DNA from 4 places in the Colwellia sp. F1 genome. Region 3 is predicted to be linked to each of the others. Evidence: predicted binding sites of a transcription regulator. Region 3 holds the regulator's gene; each other region holds the start of a gene.
What was found. The regulator sigma-54, encoded in region 3, starts transcription at its own class of promoters, with help from an activator protein. The targets are predictions, from matches to a motif close to GTTGGCACGNNNNTNGNNT.
Positions count from the first base shown of each region.

Region 1: the regulator sigma-54 is predicted to act here: its motif matches at 2,940-2,958, upstream of AC0UA9_RS15815 (PEP-CTERM sorting domain-containing protein).
Region 2: the regulator sigma-54 is predicted to act here: its motif matches at 1,835-1,853, upstream of AC0UA9_RS03680 (FimV/HubP family polar landmark protein).
Region 4: the regulator sigma-54 is predicted to act here: its motif matches at 1,562-1,580, upstream of AC0UA9_RS14695 (ANTAR domain-containing response regulator).

Region 1 covers NZ_JBWDLI010000021.1:55-4,912, reverse strand. Annotated here, with positions in the region: gene AC0UA9_RS15820 (DUF6701 domain-containing protein) at 1-2,639, shown strand, start outside; gene AC0UA9_RS15815 (PEP-CTERM sorting domain-containing protein) at 3,030-3,632, shown strand; partial or broken gene AC0UA9_RS15810 (retention module-containing protein) at 3,896-4,858, shown strand, end outside.
Region 2 covers NZ_JBWDLI010000003.1:141,592-146,449, reverse strand. Annotated here, with positions in the region: gene AC0UA9_RS03690 (4-phosphoerythronate dehydrogenase) at 1-488, shown strand, start outside; gene AC0UA9_RS03685 (aspartate-semialdehyde dehydrogenase) at 532-1,554, shown strand; gene AC0UA9_RS03680 (FimV/HubP family polar landmark protein) at 1,945-4,858, shown strand, end outside.
Region 3 covers NZ_JBWDLI010000015.1:66,850-71,707, forward strand. Annotated here, with positions in the region: gene kdsC (3-deoxy-manno-octulosonate-8-phosphatase KdsC) at 1-393, shown strand, start outside; gene lptC (LPS export ABC transporter periplasmic protein LptC) at 390-1,025, shown strand; gene lptA (lipopolysaccharide transport periplasmic protein LptA) at 1,033-1,587, shown strand; gene lptB (LPS export ABC transporter ATP-binding protein) at 1,568-2,332, shown strand; gene AC0UA9_RS14065 (RNA polymerase factor sigma-54) at 2,465-3,976, shown strand; gene hpf (ribosome hibernation promoting factor) at 4,020-4,307, shown strand; gene ptsN (PTS IIA-like nitrogen regulatory protein PtsN) at 4,332-4,784, shown strand.
Region 4 covers NZ_JBWDLI010000017.1:7,133-11,990, reverse strand. Annotated here, with positions in the region: gene AC0UA9_RS14700 (CmpA/NrtA family ABC transporter substrate-binding protein) at 1-553, opposite strand, end outside; gene AC0UA9_RS14695 (ANTAR domain-containing response regulator) at 924-1,529, opposite strand; gene odhB (2-oxoglutarate dehydrogenase complex dihydrolipoyllysine-residue succinyltransferase) at 1,832-3,316, opposite strand; gene AC0UA9_RS14685 (2-oxoglutarate dehydrogenase E1 component) at 3,461-4,858, opposite strand, start outside.

The DNA.
Region 1 (4,858 bases), on a different contig from region 3:
AACAAGGTAGCTTTACGATTACCGCATGGATAAACCCCAGTAATTTACACTCTGGATCTAGAATTTTCGCTGATGATGAAAATAATTCGCAAGGCTATGCGCTGAGTTTAGGCGACCCAGGCACGGGTAAACTGCGGTTTTATTCTCGTGGCGTCAACCCTGTTTCAGTGGATACGCTTAACAGTGTTATTCCTGCTAATACATGGACTTTTGTTGCGGCGGTGCATAACAGCGAAAGCAAAACCCGAGAGATTTATGTTAATGGCGTAGCACAAACAGTCACAGGGGGCGGAATTAGCCATACCTATACCGGAAACTGGGGCGTTGATGCAGGTATTGCCACTATTGGCGGTGAGTCTGATTCAGGCGAAACAGCTAATAGGTTTACAGGGGCAATTGATGAAGTGCGCATGTATCAGGGCGCGTTAACTCAATCAGAGCTTATTGATATTCAAAATGAAACTCATGCTTGTGAAGAAGTGATTGACCATTTTGAAATTACTCACGATGGCCAAGGGCTAACCTGCGAAGCTGAAAGTATTATGATAAAAGCTTGCGCTGACGCTACTTGCTCTACATTAATAGACAGTGCAACGGGGGTGAACCTATTAGTTGATGGTGTGTTTGATCAAGCGATTACTTTTTCTGGTGGCAGTGCAGTAACTCAGTTCTCATATACTGAGGTTGGTGCGGCAACGTTAAGTATAGACCAAGCCTATACTTGTAAAAATGGAGTATCTACCAGCTGTGATGTGGTTTTTGCCGAGTCAGGTTTTGCCTTTTATTCTGATAATGAAGGTAGACCAATTCCTATGCAATTATCAGGAAAACCTTCTAATACCGGTTTTCTTGCCAGTACATTAAAGGTGCAAGCGATTGAAAAAAACTCGGTGACCGGTGCCTGCCAAGCCGCACTGGTCAATACGACAGCCATTGAAATGGCAGCTACTTGCGTTGACCCAATCGCTTGTGCTGGCAATAATGTTGCTATTAATAATCTAAGTACCACCACAAATATCGCTACTTTAAATAGCGGCTCTGTATTGAGTTATAGCCCAGTTTCCTTGGATTTTGGTGATAATACTGTGGACAGTGGACCCTTTATTTTAACTTACGCTGACGCAGGTAAAATTCAATTACATGCGCGCTACAATATCCCTGATGAAAATGGCGAGCCTTCTGGTAATTTTATGCTTGGCTCTTCAAATAATTTTGTCGTACGCCCGCTAGGTTTTTATGTTGACGTAGTGGATAACCCAAAAGCACAAACTGCAACAGATGATAAATTTATTGCCGCAGGTGACGACTTCACGACCATTTTAACAGCGGTTCAGTGGCAAGCTGAAGATGACAACAACAACGATGGCATCCCTGATTTTGGCGCTAATTTATCTAATAACCCGGCAACCATCAACTTTGGTAATGAAATAACGCCAGAAAAAGCGACCATAACAACTAGCCTGTATGCCCCACTAGCTGGTGCAGAAGGAAACTTAACGAATGCCAACGTTGACAACTTTATTGAAGGTGTGGCCACCAATAATATGACTTACAGCGAAGTAGGTATAGTGAACTTTGCGGTTAACTTAACCAGTAATAGTTATTTAGGCGCAGGCGATGTTACAGGAAGTGAGCCTTACGTTGGTCGTTTTATACCGCATCATTTTGATGTAGCTATAACAAACAACTCATTTGGTAATACCTGTACCACAGGCGCGACAGACTTTACTTATATTGGTCAGCCATTCACTTATTTTAATCCCCCTGAATTACTCATAACCGCTAAAAATGCTGATGGTATAACCACAAGAAATTACACTGAAACAGGCTATCAAAAACTAGCTTATAGTGATATTAAACGTACTTTTCCTCTTGTAGATAATAGTAAAAATGGGCTAGATCTAACCGATAACAGCATTGTTGATCCCCCTAAAATGGCTGTCTCGCCAACTTTTTCTGAGGATACCGCTATGTTAGATTCACTCAATTTAGGGGTGATGAAATATACTTTTAAATCGACAGATACATTTTCTTATACAAAAAATGCTAACTCACAAGTTGACCCTTTTACTATGGATTACGGTATTGTGATCGACTCAATACAAGACTCTGATGGTGTGAATGCTAGTGTGTCTTTGGCAGATGACATACCTTCCTCAAATACTGTTTCGCCCACAGGGGTAGACCTTCGTTTTGGTCGTTGGAATATTGACAATGCTTTTGGTCCTGAAACCAGTGATTTACCGATATCTATGGCTATTCAATATTGGGACGGCAGCAAATTCTTAACTAATACACTTGATAATAACTGTACTACTTTTGATGGAGATGATGTTGATAACTATTCATTAACCTTAAATGATTTAAACGAGCCTTTATCAGGCATTGATTTAACGCCTATTTCTGATAATGGCAACTTTATACTCGGTTTAGCGGAATTGCAAATAGGTAAACCGAATGATGGCTCTCGAGGGCAAATTCGCTTAACTTACGATGCTGCACCTGCTTGGCTTCTGTATAATTGGCACTGGGATGGCGTTAGCACAAAAACATTTACTGACAAACCAAGCGCGGTCGCCACCTTTGGCCTATTTCGCGGCAACGACCGCATCATTTATCAGCGAGAAATATATCACTAGTGTTTATGCGGCTTAAAAACTGTTTTGGTCATTTAATCAATAGGTAGGCGGCATAATCGTCCAGATACTTTACGCTAAGTCAATCAATATTAGCTCGCTTTGTTGAGTTTGCGATAGACTATGTAACAAAAAGGTAAATAATGTTTCTTACTTGTGAGTTAAAAGTGTTTTTTCTTGGGTGGGCTTTTATTTAGGTACTTTGAGTAAACTAAAACGGTGTTTCTGTCATGTTCTTTTACATCCGTTAAAACCAATAGTAATATTTTTTCTTTTCTTGCTGAAATCTAAGGGATTTTATCTGTTGGCACTAATATTGCTTTATCTCTATTAGTAAGATATACCTAGTATATAGAATTAAATTTTGACCCTTTTTGGGCTTAAGGAAGTAGTATGAGTTCTAAAATTATAAATGTATTGTCCGTTTGTTTATTTGTGCTTGCACTTGGTGTGGCAGGAAAAGCAAATGCCGGTTTAATTATTGGTGAGTTATATGAGGATACGAATGAATCAGGGCTTTTTTGGGAATATGTTGGTCATTATGATTTAGCTTCTGGGCCTAAGTGGAATGATGCGAATGGCGACCTTGTTACAGGCGACTTTGCTAAGCCTTATAATGGTTTAGAGGCTGCGGCATTTATTTTTCAAGATAGTAGTAGCACCTTTGCTATTTCAGCTTTTGCTGATCGTTTATTTGTTGATTCCGCTCAAGCGCATGTAGGTGCAGCCATCGTTAATCATAAGGCATGGTACGACGGTAATCTTTTTAGTCTAACAATCCTCGAAGAAGACCTGACAGCCGATGCAAATGGTGATGAACTCTACGACCAGTTTGCTGATTATTCTGCATGGATTAATGATCGTGCCGTTTTAGGTCAAAATATAAATTACGTCTTTAAATCTGTTGTCACACCTGTTCCAGAGCCTTCAACACTCGCTATTTTTGCGCTGGCGCTACTTAGCTTAACCGCTCGTTCTTTCAGTAAAATTAAGTAGTGTTTATTGAGTTGTTGTTGAGCTAAGGCGGTATCGTTCGGTACCGCTATTATTGTTTACGGCTACGGCATGACTGTAAAAACTTGTAATAACTTTCTATTTATTAACCTTACCCATATTATTGACATTATGAGCTAATTAGCCCATAAGAGGTTAATACATAAAATCTTTATGAGTTTTTTGTTTGTTGCCTTATTGTCTCTCCACTTCAGTTTATATATCTTAGAGTCAATGAGGTAAGCCAAATTATTAGGAAGGTTGTCATGGAAAACTATACTACCCCAGCAAATGCAAAAATTATCAATGTTACTGGCGATGTTCATCAGAATTTGGCAGTCGGTACACTGGTAAAGGTTGGTGATATTATTGAACAAGGCGCTGTTCTAACTTTGAACAAAGATAGTGAAGTTACGCTAGCCTTTGCAGATGGAAGCCAGCAAAGGGTATACAGTATTGTAGGTGAGGGAAATACTGTCCAAATTGAAGTAATTGCTAGCAATACTGAGGCGCTAAACACTGCTAACGATCTAAATGACCTCCAAGATGAAATTGCCGCAATTCAAGACTTAATTGCTGCTGGAGATGACGCAGATCTTCCAGAAACTGCAGCTGGAGGTATTGTTGCTAATGAAGGCACCAGCTTTGTTACAGTAAATAGGACGGGTGACGAAACACTAGCGCAGGCTGGGTATGATACGGTAGAGCAAAATGGCTTATCTCCTTTACCGGTTAATTTTATACTGAATAATAATGATCAGCAAACCCAAGCTACAGAGCCAGAGCAGCCACCAACAGAGCAACCGCCAGCAGAGCAACCGCCAGCAGAGCAACCGCCAGCAGAGCAGCCGCCAGCAGAGCAGCCGCCAGCAGAGCAACCGCCAGCAGAGCAGCCACCAGCAGAGCAGCCACCAGCAGAGCAGCCGCCAGCAGAGCAGCCACCAGCAGAGCAGCCGCCAGCAGAGCAGCCGCCAGCAGAGCAGCCACCAGCAGAGCAACCGCCAGCAGAGCAACCGCCAGCAGAGCAACCGCCAGCAGAGCAGCCGCCAGCAGAGCAGCCGCCAGCAGAGCAGCCGCCAGCAGAGCAGCCGCCAGCAGAGCAGCCACCAGCAGAGCAGCCGCCAGTTGAGCCACCCATTGAGCCGCCAATATCGGATATTGTTGATGGCGATGAAGTGGTCTCAACCCCTGAAGATACTACCCTAAACGGTAACGTGCTAGATAACGCT
Region 2 (4,858 bases), on a different contig from region 3:
TGTTATCATTGAAAAAACGTGGTCATGGGGTGAAGCTTGTACTCGATGTGTGGGAAGGTGAGCCTGACATACTAACACCGCTTATTGCGTATACTGAAATAGCAACTGCGCATATAGCGGGTTATAGCTTAGAAGGAAAAGCTCGTGGCACAGAAATGCTTTATCAGGCATTATGTCAACATATTAACCGGCATAAAAACAGTCGTGTTGAATGTAAACACCAGTTAGCTGATTTTTTACCTTCGGCTAATATTTCAGCGGTAACATTAAACCAAGCGTTTAATGCGATTTCGCTAAACCAATTAGTTAAACTGGTTTACGATGTGAGACGAGATGATGCAATATTTCGTCAACAATTATCAAGTCAAGGTTTTGATAACTTAAGAAAAAACTACCCGATAAGACGGGAGTTTTCAGCTGTTCAAGTCGCCTTGTTATCTGACACCCCAAGCGATGTGCCACATCGTTTAGGGTTTAACACAAAATAACTAGCATTTAGTCTAGCTAAATTAACGAATAAAGAGAGAGAAGATGGCACAGAAATTTGACGTATGCATACTTGGCGCAACAGGGCTAGTTGGTAAAACCATTATGGAAATTTTAGAGCAAAGAGATTTTCCAATTAATAAACTATACCCATTAGCCAGTGCTCGGTCTGCAGGTGAGTTTATTGAATTTAATGGTGAAAGTATTGAAGTGCTTGACGCAGATAACTTTGACTGGAGCTTAGCACAAATAGGCTTTTTCTCAGCTGGTGGTGCAACGTCAGCTAAGTTTGCGCCACTTGCGGGTGAAGCAGGCTGTATTGTTATTGATAATACCTCTGAGTTTCGCTACGACAACGATATTCCCTTAGTGATTCCAGAAGTAAACCCACATGCCTTAGCTGAATACAGAAACCGTAACATTATTGCTAACCCTAACTGTTCAACAATTCAAATGTTAGTAGCGTTAAAGCCTATTCAAGATGCGGTAGGTATTGACCGTATCAACGTGTGTACTTATCAATCAGTGTCTGGTGGTGGTAAAGAATCAATGGACGAATTAGCCAAACAAACAGCTGATTTGTTACAAGGTAAGCCGGCTGAACCGAAAAACTTTTCACGTCAAATTGCCTTTAATGTTATTCCTCAAATTGATGTGTTTCTTGATAATGGCTACACTAAAGAAGAAATGAAAATGGTGTGGGAAACAACAAAAATATTTGGCGACGACCAGGTGTTGGTAAACCCTACTGCTGTTCGTGTCCCAGTATTTTATGGCCATGCCGAAGCGTTACACATTGAAACACGCAGTCAAATTTCTGTTGAAGAAGTTAAAGCGCTACTAAAAGATGCTGCTGGTATTGTTTTATGTGAAAATGACGAAGATTTCCCAACACAAATAGGCAATGCAAGCGGCAAAGATGATACTTATGTTGGTCGTATTCGTGAAGATATCACACACCCAAATGGCATAAACTTATGGGTTGTAGCAGATAATACTCGTAAAGGTGCTGCCACCAATAGTGTGCAAATAGCTGAATTACTCGTGAAAGAGCACCTCAGTTCGTAATACCTAGCTGGCTTAACCTAGCCGACTTAATTTACAGTGATTTCACTCTATATTAAGTTTAGGTCGTTATAAGAGTAATGAGAAAATAAAACTCGCTGTTAACATTTTATATAATCTGTTAATGGCGAGTTTTTTGTTTTATCTCCTTAAAATAATGAGATATTTCTTTTGAATTTGGTATGATTGTTAATATATTGTATGACGTCTTTGGTATAAACGTAAGCTACATTACTTAACCCCACTGTTAATTAATGTTATAAATAATAATTTCCAACATTAAAGTGGAACAAATTTTGCTTCGTTTTAAAGGTTGGCGATAACTTTACTGTGGTTATTGTCAAATTTCTGACCAATAACCACTTTGTAAAAACAATAACTAGGAAAACTTTGATGCCAAAATTAATAAGCCTGCGCCTTAGGCAGGTTGTTCTTAGTATATCCATAACCAGTTTATTAGGCGCTAGTATGATGGCTAGTGTGTTATATATAGGTTTTCCTTTAGCTGTAAAGGCTGCCCAAGCAGAACAAAGTGGTGTTCGTATGCTTGGCCCTAAAGGCTCAGACGAGTATCGGTATGAACGTTATGGCCCTATCACTAAGCGCGACACCTTGTGGAATATAGCGTTGAAAGTTAGACCTGATAACCGTTTGAGTGTGTATCAGGTCATGCAAGCACTGTATCAACTCAATCCAAATGCGTTTGTCGACGGAAATTTAAATCACTTAGTTGACGGCCAATATCTAACAATTCCTTCCTTTAAACAAATGATGTTAGTAGATGCCAACGAAGCAAAGCAAAAGTCAAATGCTGATGACAAAGCATGGCAAAGCAACCAAACTGGCAGCAAAGGTAAACAGTCGAAATACACTAACCAAAAAGTTAATAAGCAAGATCTAGACACAGTCAAAGTTGAAATAAACGATAAATTAGCAAAAATAGACACTGAACAACAAAGACGCTTAGAAAATATTCAAAGTGATATTTTGGACTCTATCGGTGGTTTGCAAGCGCTTTTAAAAGAAAATGAAGCATTGCGTCAACGTTTATCATCTTTTAACAATCAATTAGATAAAATGCAAGAAGAGGTTGCTAAAAGTAAAGAAGTTAAGTTGCAAATGGATGATATGATCCAATTACAGCAGGCCCTACTTGCTAAAGCCCAAGCGAGAGAGCAAGAGTTACTATTAGAAAAAGAACAATTAAAACTAACGAAAAATAATATCTTTACGAATACTTGGTTTATTGTGTTGATGGCCATATTACCCGCGGTTTTAATTCTTCTTGCGGCCGCTTTTGTCCTCAAACGTCGCCAATCAGACAAAAAGCCAGTGAGCCCTCCAGCAAAAACAAAGAAAGCCGCGAAAGATGAAGATAAACAAGAAAATGTAACAGCTAACGCACCAACGCCTGATGAACTTTCCGTAGATGACGAATTGTCATTAGATGACGAATTATCGTTAGATGATGAATTATCATTAGATGATGAATTATCGTTAGATGATGAGTTATCTGCAGAACTTCTTGCAGAAGATGAAAGCGACGTAATACATTTAGATGACGACACCCTAGACGATTTAGACGATTTAGGTGATTTAGATGATTTAGACGACCTTTCAATTGAAGATGATGTTGATGACTTATCATTACTAGCCGATGGTGAGTTAGATCAAAGTGAGTTAGATGCTTTGTTGGTAGAGTCAGATGACGATGCAGAAAGTGAAGCATTAGAAAGTAATGAATTGAGTCAAAGTGATTTGGATGATCTGCTCGGCTCAGCAGATGATGCAGACGCTACAATAGATAAGTCAGAAGATAAGTCAGAAGATAAGTCAGAAGATAAGTCAGAAGATGAGTCAGCTGAAGCCTTTGAGAATAACGAATTAAGCCAAAGTGCGCTAGATGATTTGTTAAATTCACAGGATAAAGCCTCTGATCAAGCACCCAGTGGCACTGAAGCCGCTACGCCAACAGAGCAAGTTGATGCACAAGTTGACGCGACAGATGAAGACGCGCAAGCAGAAATAACTGACCCAGACGACATTGATGCGCTGTTAGAGTCAATGAGTGAAACGCCCAGTGGTTCCAGTGAGACTGAGGCCGTTGCGCCAACAGAGCAAGTTGATGCACAAGTTGACGCGACAGATGAAGACGCGCAAGCAGAAATAACTGACCCAGACGATATTGATGCGCTGTTAGAGTCAATGAGTGAAACGCCCAGTGGTTCCAGTGAGACTGAAGCCGTTGCGCCAACAGAGCAAGTTGACGCGACAGACGAAGTCGCACAAGCAGACGCGCAAGCAGAAATAACTGACCCAGACGACATTGATGCGCTGTTAGAGTCAATGAGTGAAACGCCCAGTGATTCCAGTGAGACTGAAGCCGCTGCGCCAACAGAGCAAGTAGATGCACAAGTTGACGCGACAGATGAAGTCGCACAAGCAGACGCGCAAGCAGAAATAACTGATCCAGACGACATTGATGCGCTGTTAGAGTCAATGAGTGAAACGCCCAGTGGTTCCAGTGAGACTGAAGCCGCTGCGCCAACAGAGCAAGTTGACGCGACAGACGAAGTCGCACAAGCAGACGCGCAAGCAGAAATAACTGACCCAGACGACATTGATGCGCTGTTAGAGTCAATGAGTGAAACGCCCAGTGATTCCAGTGAGACTGAAGCCGCTGCGCCAACAGAGCAAGTAGATGCACAAGTTGACGCGACAGATGAAGTCGCACAAGCAGACGCGCAAGCAGAAATAACTGACCCAGACGACATTGATGCGCTGTTAGAGTCAATGAGTGAAACGCCCAGTGACTCCAGTGAGACTGAAGCCGCAGCGCCAACAGAGCAAGTTGATGCACAAGTTGACGCGACAGATGAAGATGCGCAAGCAGAAATAACCGACCCAGACGATATTGAGAATGAACAACTCAGTGACAACCAGGCAAAAATTGAAAGCTTAACACCAGAATATGTCGCCCCATTATTAGCCGCAGACTTTAGTGATATTACCTCTAAAGATACTGATGCAGACGAAACATTTACCGAGCCAGCTTCCACACCGTCAAGTGACGGTTCAACAAACGATGATGGTTCAGATATTAATGAAATAAATGCAAAGACAATAGCACCAGACGAAGACTTAGCTAATAGTATAGCTGAAGAGCCTTTAGATATTGGGGATGACCTACTTACAGAAGCCTTTGACGAAGAAGCGCTAAAAACATTATTAGCCGATAGTGAAGAGGACAGCCCCATAGAGCAATCTCCTGACTTCTTAGATAAAAGCATACTCACGGATTTACTTA
Region 3 (4,858 bases):
GGCTTTGGCATAAAAGCCTTAGGCAGCAGCGGTGTTGAAGTTGCAATTATAACGGGGAGACGCTCAGCAATAGTGGCCAACCGAATGGCCGCTTTAAACGTTAAACACATTATACAAGGGCAGGAAGATAAACTTCCTGCATTAACCAAACTGGCCAATCAGCTTAATTTAACCCCAGATGAAATAGCCTATATAGGTGACGACATCCCTGATTTAGCCTGTATTAATTATGTTAACTTAGGTATTGCTGTGTCTGATGCACACCCTACGGTATGTGCAAACGCTGATTACATCACTTTTACCCGCGGTGGTTTTGGTGCTGTAAGAGAAGTGTGTGATTTAATCATGCAATGTCAAGGCTCACTTAACCAGGCAACAGGCGCAAGTATATGACACGCGCCAATACCCTCGCTTTTTTAGTGTTACTCATGGGGGCAACCGCTTACGGCATCATTGAGTGGCGCCAGGCAGAAAAAGCACCAGAAACAGGTGTTGCAAACAAGTTAACCCCTGATTTTATTGCCGAAGCACTCAAAACCGATATTTATACCGACACAGGACAACTTTCCCATGCAATCATTGCTGATCGCATGGAGCATTACGCAGAGCTTGAGGTCACGCACTTTGAGTTACCCAATTACACCCTATATCCCCAAAATCACCCTAATAAAATCTCAACGCCTAACAGCAATAACCTAAATAACAGTCTACCTAAGCTTGCTAGTACGCAAAACCCACCGTGGAAACTAAGTGCAAAAGAAGCAACACTGTATAAAAACAATAGGGTTATTTTAAATCATCGCGTACACTTAAGTGCAACCGATAAAAATAGCTTAATACAAGCAATATACTGTAAATATTTAGAGCTTGATTTAAATACTAATATTATCAGCTCAGAGCAAACAGTGATGGTGCAAGGTAAAGACTTCACCATGTATGGCTCTGGTTTGATCATTGACTTAAACACTAAACAGATGACTTTAACTGAACATGTGCGTACCATTTACAAAAAAAACAATAGTTAATACCTTCATGACACTTAAAAACCTTAGCAAAGCGCTATTATTTAGCACACTACTGCTCTCGTTAGGTCTACCAGCTTCTGCTGCAAAAAAAGATCTTACGCAAGAAATCACCATAAAATCTAAGCGGCAATCTGCTGATTTAAAAAATAAAATAGCAAGTTATTTAGACGACGTAAATATCAGCCAAGGCTCTATTTCTATCGTTGCTGATATTGTTCAGGTATATAGCCATCATGATGAGGCAACTAACGAAAAATATGACACCTACCTTGCCAAAGGTGAACCCGCTATTTTCAAACAAGAATTAGAAGACGGGAGCTTAATTAGCTTGCAAGCAAATGAAATAAAATATCAACCAGATCAATACATCATTACTATTTCAGGTAACGCACAAGTTAAGCAAGCTGGTAGCAAAGTTACTGGTGAAACAATTACTTACAACACATTAAGTGAAAAATTAGAAGCGATTAGTGGTCAAAATGAATCGGTAACCACTATTTTACAGCCTGCTCAAATAAAAGCCCAACAAGATAAGAAAAACAATGACAGTAACAAACCATAAAGCTGACGATATATCGAGCAAATCAACCTTGATAGCTCAAAATTTATCAAAGTCTTATAAAAATAAAAAAGTCGTTAAGCGCGTTAGTTTAGCTGTAAGTGCTGGCCAAATTGTTGGTTTGCTAGGCCCTAATGGCGCTGGAAAAACAACGTCTTTCTATATGATTGTCGGTTTAGTTCCAAATGACAACGGCCAAATTATACTCAACGATGAAGACGTTACCCTTGCTCCTATGCATGAACGAGCAAGACGTGGCATAGGCTATTTACCCCAAGAAGCCTCGATATTTAGAAAGCTCACAGTTACTGATAATATTATGGCTATTTTGCAAACTCGCAAGGGCCTTAATGAACACGAAAGGCAAAGTAAACTAGAACAACTACTAGAAGAGTTTAGTATTAGTCACATTAAAGACAACTTGGGTATGAGCCTGTCAGGTGGTGAACGAAGACGGGTAGAAATAGCAAGGGCATTGGCCGCTGATCCTGAGTTCATTCTACTTGATGAGCCCTTTGCAGGTGTTGACCCAATTTCTGTTGGTGATATAAAAAAAATAATTATTCACCTTAAAAATCGCGGTATTGGTATATTAATTACTGATCATAATGTGCGTGAAACACTTGATGTATGTGAACATGCATATATTGTTAGTCATGGTGAAATAATTGCTGAAGGTGACTCTGATCAAATTCTTGCGAATCAAACGGTAAGAGATGTATACCTAGGCGAACAATTCACGCTATAGTTAACTTAAGCATGAGAACTTTGGCTATACTGAACTCACTTAGGCTATACTAACCTTAAGTGACTAAAAGTAATTTTTAAATTAGTTATCATAATGTTAGCAATATTTATTAATAGGAAGTAAAAAAAGTAGATGCGCCCAACTCTGCAACTCCGAATAGGACAGCAATTAACGATGACACCGCAACTGCAACAAGCGATCAAGCTGTTGCAGCTGTCTACGTTAGAGCTTCAGCAAGAAATACAAGAAGTACTTGAAAGCAACCCTCTACTTGAAATAAGTGAACAAGACAGATCTAGCGCTGATACGGAAAATAGCGCTAACGATAGTTCAGAGAGACTTGAAGAGGCCTTTTCAGCCACAGCTGAAACAACGACCAGTGAAGAACCATCGGCAAGCATTGATGAAATTAGTACGACAGAAGCCATGGAAAAAAGTGATATTCCTGAAGAGTTAAACATAGATACAACTTGGGAAGAAAGCTACAGTGCCGGCACCTCAAACACTGGTGCTATTAGTAGCCCAGGAGAAGATTACACCTATCAAGGTGAAACAACTGACTCAATTCAAGATCACCTTTTATGGCAAATGGAGTTAACGCCTTTTTCTGAAACCGATAGAGCCATTGCCATAGCAATTATTGAAGCTGTAGACGATGCAGGTTACTTAACGGTTTCAAGTGAAGATATTTTAGAGAGTGTCGGGATTGAAGGGCTAGAGCTTGATGAAGTAGAAGCCGTTCTAAAACGTATTAATGTATTTGATCCTATAGGGGTTGCCGCGCCGTCGATTGCTGACTGTTTACTAATTCAATTAAACCAGTTTAGTTCTGACACTCCTTACTTAACAGAAAGCAAATTAATTATCAGAGAGCATATTGATTTACTGGGTAGCCGTGATTACCGTCAACTCATGCGTAAAACACGGCTGAAAGAGGATGACTTACGTGAAGTGATGCGGTTAATTCAAAGTTTAAACCCTCGCCCTGGTGATGTGATTGATAAAAGCGATGATCAATACGTGATTCCTGACGTTTCCGTAGAGAAAAAAAATGGCCGCTGGGTGGTTGAGTTAAACCCTGATAGCGCTCCTAAGCTGTCAGTCAATCAACAATATGCCGCCATGACTAAAACAACAAAGTCATCGAGTAACGACGGCCAATTTATTCGCGCTAATTTACAAGAAGCCAAGTGGTTTATCAAAAGTTTAGAATCACGCAACGACACTTTACTCAAAGTATCAAACTGTATTGTACAACGCCAACAAGGCTTTTTAGAACATGGTGAAGAAGCAATGCGGCCAATGGTTTTAAATGATATCGCTGAAGCGGTCGATATGCATGAGTCTACAATTTCTCGTGTAACAACACAGAAGTATATGCATACGCCACGAGGTATTTTTGAATTAAAATATTTTTTTTCAAGCCATGTTAGCACTGAAAATGGCGGTGAATGTTCGTCTACTGCTATTCGATCGTTAATTAAAAAGTTCATTTTAGCGGAAATACCTGCTAAACCGCTAAGTGATAGTAAAATGGCTGATTTACTAGCCGAGCAGGGTATTAACGTTGCTAGGCGCACAATAGCTAAGTATCGAGAGTCTTTAGCTATTCCACCGTCGAACCAACGTAAAAGTTTACTATAATCAGTAACTTTATTTTTAATTGAACTAAAGAAGGATCATACTTATGCAAATTAATCTTACGGGCCATCATGTAGATATCACTTCATCATTACGCAACTATGTTGAAACAAAGCTAGCCAAGTTAGAGCGTCACTTTGACCATATTACTAATGTTTACGTAGTATTAACGGTAGAGAAGTTAGATCAAAAAGCAGAAGCCACAGTGCATTTAAAAGGTAATGAAATTCATGCCTCTGCGGTGAATACCGACATGTATAGTTCAATAGATAATTTGGTTGATAAACTCGACCGCCAGATACTCAAATATAAAGGCAAAATAACCCAACATTAGCTTAGCGCCACCACTTAAATTATTATGACACTACAAAATATCTTAACACTGGACTGCACGCAATGTGCAGTACCAGTTCGCAGTAAAAAACGCTTACTTGAAAAAATATGTCAGCTTGCTGCCCAGGAATTAGGCAATGTAAATCCAACCGATCTATTAGATAGCTTACTGAGCCGAGAAAAAATGGGCAGCACAGGTATTGGTAACGGCATTGCCATTCCTCATGCTAGGCTCAGTAATACAGACAAAGCGGTTGCTGTTTTTTTAACCACTGAACAAGCCATTGATTTTGACGCTATTGACAACCAGCCAGTTGATATATTTATTTGTTTATTTGTCCCTGAAAATAACACACAGGAACATTTAGAAACACTGCAAAGCATTGCAAAGCTTTTTAGCGATCGTAAAACAGCTAAAAAAGTACGCAAGTGTATAAACCAAGAAGCAATGTTTGACCTGATTCAGCAAGCCATTTAAATTTTAAACAAGCAAAGTGACAACTTGTAACACCCTCGTTTCTCGACTTTTTTTATCCGCAATTGAGATTTAAT
Region 4 (4,858 bases), on a different contig from region 3:
TAGAAACAGGAAATACCATGGCCATATTGAAAGGTTTCCCAGCATCTAAATACTTTTCAACCACTGGTTTTAGCGCATCGGCTTTAATAGGGTGCACTGGCTTGCCATCTGCTTGTTTAGGAATATTAACTTTCATTTCTTCCCAAACGTTATTAGAAACAGTTATCGCATTACCATTTAAGTCCATAGAGAATGGCGTAATAATTTCAGCTTTAGTACCATAACCTATATGAGCAGCAATCGGCTGACCTGAGAGCATATGAGCACCATCAAGACGGCCATCAATAACACCATCGAGCAGTACCTTCCAGTTTGCTTGCGCCTCAACCCTGACATACAAGCCTTCATCTTCAAAAAAGCCTTTTTCATATGCTATGGCAATAGGGGCCATGTCGGTTAATTTAATAAAGCCGAATGTTAATTCTTCTTTTTCTGGATAACCTATGCCTGCGCCGTGAACTGAATGGCTTATGCTAGTAATGGATAAAGCAATAGTTATTGCTAAAACAGTCTGATTTAATTGCTTTTTTACTTTGTGTACTGAACTTTTCATTTGTTATCCTTATTACTGCTTTTAGATATTTTTTAAAATAAAAAAGCCTGGCACTCCGCGCCAAATAATTGGGGAGTGTCAGGCTTCGGTGCCAAACTAATTTAAACTACGCCGTTGCAGTTTTTTAGTTTTCATATATTGTGTTTGCCAAATACATGGCTATTTGACACAGGTTTTCAATTGTCGCTTAAGAAGTTAACATCATTAACTTCACTGACTATAGATAAAGCAGGTTTCGTGCCACTTAAAAAAATCCTTAAATACCTTTAAAATCAAGGTTCTTTTCTTAATACACGTAATTCATTTAATATCAAATGCTACAAAATAATCACTTCTCCCCTTTTTAGTGCATTACTGCATTAAAGTTGATTTACGATTTCTCAAACATTTTTGCTATGGCAAGCAAGTTTGTCGCGACATCTTCAACCTTTTGGCTATTATCCATCGCGGTTTTACGAATAAAGTGATACGCATCATGTTCAGATAAATTGCGACTTGTCATTAACCATAACTTCGCCTTTTCAATAACATTGTGCGAGGCTAATTTTTGTTTTGTTAAGCTAAGCTCGTCTTTTAAACGTTGATATTCTTTAAACCGCGCAACGGCGATATCAATAATAGAGCTTACTCGCGTATTATCGATAGTCCCGATTATATAGGCACTCACGCCTGACTTTACTAATTGGGTTATTGTTACTTGCGCTTCTTTTTCGCAGAACAGTACTATCGGTTTTGGTGCTGAGCGGCTAAGATGATTTAAGCTCTCTAGCATAGGTATATCAGGTGATTTTATAGTGATAACAAGAATATCAGGCTTTGATAACTCAACCTGTTTAAGTAACGGTATATGAGAGTTGCTAATGCACTCAACGCTATAGTTGGCTTGATTAAGCACACGTGTTAGCGCTGGGTCCTGTTCAATTTTTTGATTAACAAGTAATATTTTTACGCTGGGTACTGATTTATTTGATTTCATAAAATGCTAACAACTGAAATGTTAACACGATAATTCAACTTCTATGCCAGCAGCGTTAACTTCTACTCCAAAAATATTAATTGCTTTTATTACAGTAAGTTATATAAAACATGTGTCTAGCCACTTTATAAAAGTGCTAAAGAACACCAAAAATGGAATAATTTTGTATCATTATGATGCAACTAAGCATTAATAATGTGCATGCATATCATAGACATGCAAAAATACAAATTTTAAGATCAAAAAAGCCGTGCTAATTCATTATTAGCACGGCTTTTTAAATTTGACAGTATAGAGCGAGCTTAAACGTCTAAAAGTAAACGTGCAGGATCTTCTAATAATTCTTTAATGGTTACTAAGAAGCCAACCGATTCTTTACCATCAATTAAACGATGATCATAAGAAAGTGCTAAGTACATCATCGGCAGTATTTCTACTTTACCATCAACCGCCATCGGTCTGTCTTGAATCTTATGCATACCTAAAATAGCGGCTTGCGGTAAGTTTAAGATTGGCGTTGACAGTAATGAGCCAAATACACCGCCATTAGTGATGGTAAAGTTACCGCCCGTCATGTCTGCCATGGAAAGCTTACCATCACGACCTTTAATTGCTAAATCACGTATGCCATTTTCAATACCTGCCATGCTTAATTGATCTGTATCACGCAATACAGGTGTAACTAGGCCACGCGGTGTAGAAACAGCAATAGAGATATCAAAGAAGTTATGATAAACAATATCATCGCCATCAATTGAGGCATTCACAGCTGGGAAGCGTTTAAGTGCTTCAGTGACCGCTTTAACATAAAAAGACATAAAACCTAAACGTGTATCATGTGCTTTTTCGAACAAGTCTTTATATTGTTTACGTAAATCCATAATTGGCTTCATGTTAACTTCGTTAAAGGTTGTTAACATCGCCGTTGAATTTTTCGCTTCCAATAAACGTGTGGCAATTGTTTTACGTAAGCGCGTCATCGGTACGCGTTTTTGGTTGCGCTCACCTAAATCAGCTGTAGGTGCAGCAACCGCTTTCGCAGGTGCTACTGTTGTATTCTTAGCTGCCACTGCCGCTTCAACGTCTGCTTTAGAGATACGTCCGCCCTTACCTGAGCCGGTAACATCGCCTGCAGACAAACCTTTTTCGGTCATTAAACGGCGAACCGATGGGCTGGCTAACTCGTCTGAGCTAAGCGCTTCATCGGGTGTCGCTGTTGCGGTTGTACTAGCGGCTGCACCCGCATTCAGCTCACCAATTTTTTGGTCGCCTAGTACGGTATCGCCTTGTGCATGGATAATTTTACCTATTACGCCATTTTCTTGCGCAACTACTTCTAGCACAACTTTGTCTGTTTCAATATCAACAAGGTTTTGATCAACTGATACGCTGTCGCCTTCCGCTACATGCCAGGTCGCAATGGTTGCGTCTGCTACTGACTCAGGGAGTACAGGTACAACAATATCAATCACTTTGCTAGCACTGCTGGCCTCACTTGAAGCTGCAACGGCTTTCGGTGCATCGGACGCTGATGCATCATCTGTGGCTGCACCTGAAGAGAATGAACCAATTACTTGGTCACCTAATACAGTGGCGCCTTCAACTTGCGTAATCTCACTAAGTACGCCATCAGCCGTTGCTGGTACTTCTAAAACGACTTTATCTGTTTCAATATCTACAAGTATTTGATCACGGCTAAACTTTTCACCTACTTGTACATGCCAAGTAGCAACGGTTGCATCTGCAACTGATTCTGGTAATACCGGAACTTTGATTTCGGTTGTCATTATAATTTATTCCTTAAAACTTTAAGCACTTTGCTTGTTGCTTGTCTTGTTATAGAGAGTAAGCCCAAGCTAGTGCACTCAATAGTTAATCTTATTTTATCTAACATTTGCGCTTGCGTAACAAGCGCACATTAATCACCAATGTTAGTCCAATGTTAACGCTTGAGTGACAAGCGCTTGTTGCTCTTTAACATGCATAGACATATACCCGACCGCAGGTGCGGCAGATGCATTGCGACCAGCATACGTTAAGTAGGTACCATCAGGGATAGCAGCTCTGAAATGATGCTGAGAACAATACCAAGCACCTTGGTTTTGCGGCTCTTCCTGACACCAAACAAATTGCTTCACATGCTGATAATCTTTTATCGCATCTTGAAGTTCTTTCTCTGGAAATGGATACAATTGCTCGATACGGATAATAGCAATATTGTTTTGCTCATTTTTACGGCGTTGCTCTAGTAGTTCGTAATAAACCTTACCACTACAGAACACAACCCGCTCAACTGCTTTAGCATCTAAATCATCTATTTCACCAATAACGTTTTTATATTCACCCGTCGCTAGCTCTTCTAACGAAGACACTGCTAACGGATGACGTAATAATGACTTAGGTGACATAACCACAAGTGGGCGACGCATAGGACGTACAACTTGACGGCGCAGCATATTAAAAACTTGCGCAGGTGTTGACGGGACACACACTTGCATATTGTGATCAGCACACAGCTGTAAAAAACGCTCTAAACGTGCAGATGAATGTTCAGGACCTTGGCCTTCATAACCATGAGGTAATAACATGGTTAAGCCACATAAACGCCCCCACTTTTGCTCACCTGAACTAATAAATTGGTCAAAAACTACCTGGGCACAGTTGGCAAAGTCACCAAATTGTGCTTCCCAAATAGTTAAGCCAGCAGGCTCTGCTGTAGTGTAACCATATTCAAACGCCAACACTGACACTTCTGATAACACTGAGTCAAAAACATCAAAAGGCCCTTGCCCTTCACGAATATTTTGTAGTGGTAAGTAAGTACTTGCATCTTCTTGGTTATGTAAAACAGCATGACGATGGAAAAAAGTACCACGGCCTGAATCTTGCCCTGTGATACGCACTCTTTTACCCGCATCAACAATAGAAGCGTAAGCAATATTTTCTGCCATACCCCAGTCAAGAAGTTTTTCACCCGTTGCCATTTTCATGCGATCATCATAGATCTTTTTAACACGTGAGTGTACTGTGTGTTCTTCAGGGTAAGATGAAACCTTAACGGCTAATTCTTTTAGTCTCTCAACACTTACTGTCGTATCGTAATCATCATCCCACTCATGTCCAAGGTAAGGGGTCCAGTCAACAGAATGCTCTGTCATTGGTCGCCATTGCTCTACAGTACATTGACCTTCATCGAGTAACTTACGATAAAATGCGGTTAATTCATCAACACTATTTTTAGTTAAGCTCCCCTCGCTGATCAATTGATCTGCGTATAATTGACGAGGAGTGGCATGTTTTTTAATGATTTTATACATTAATGGCTGTGT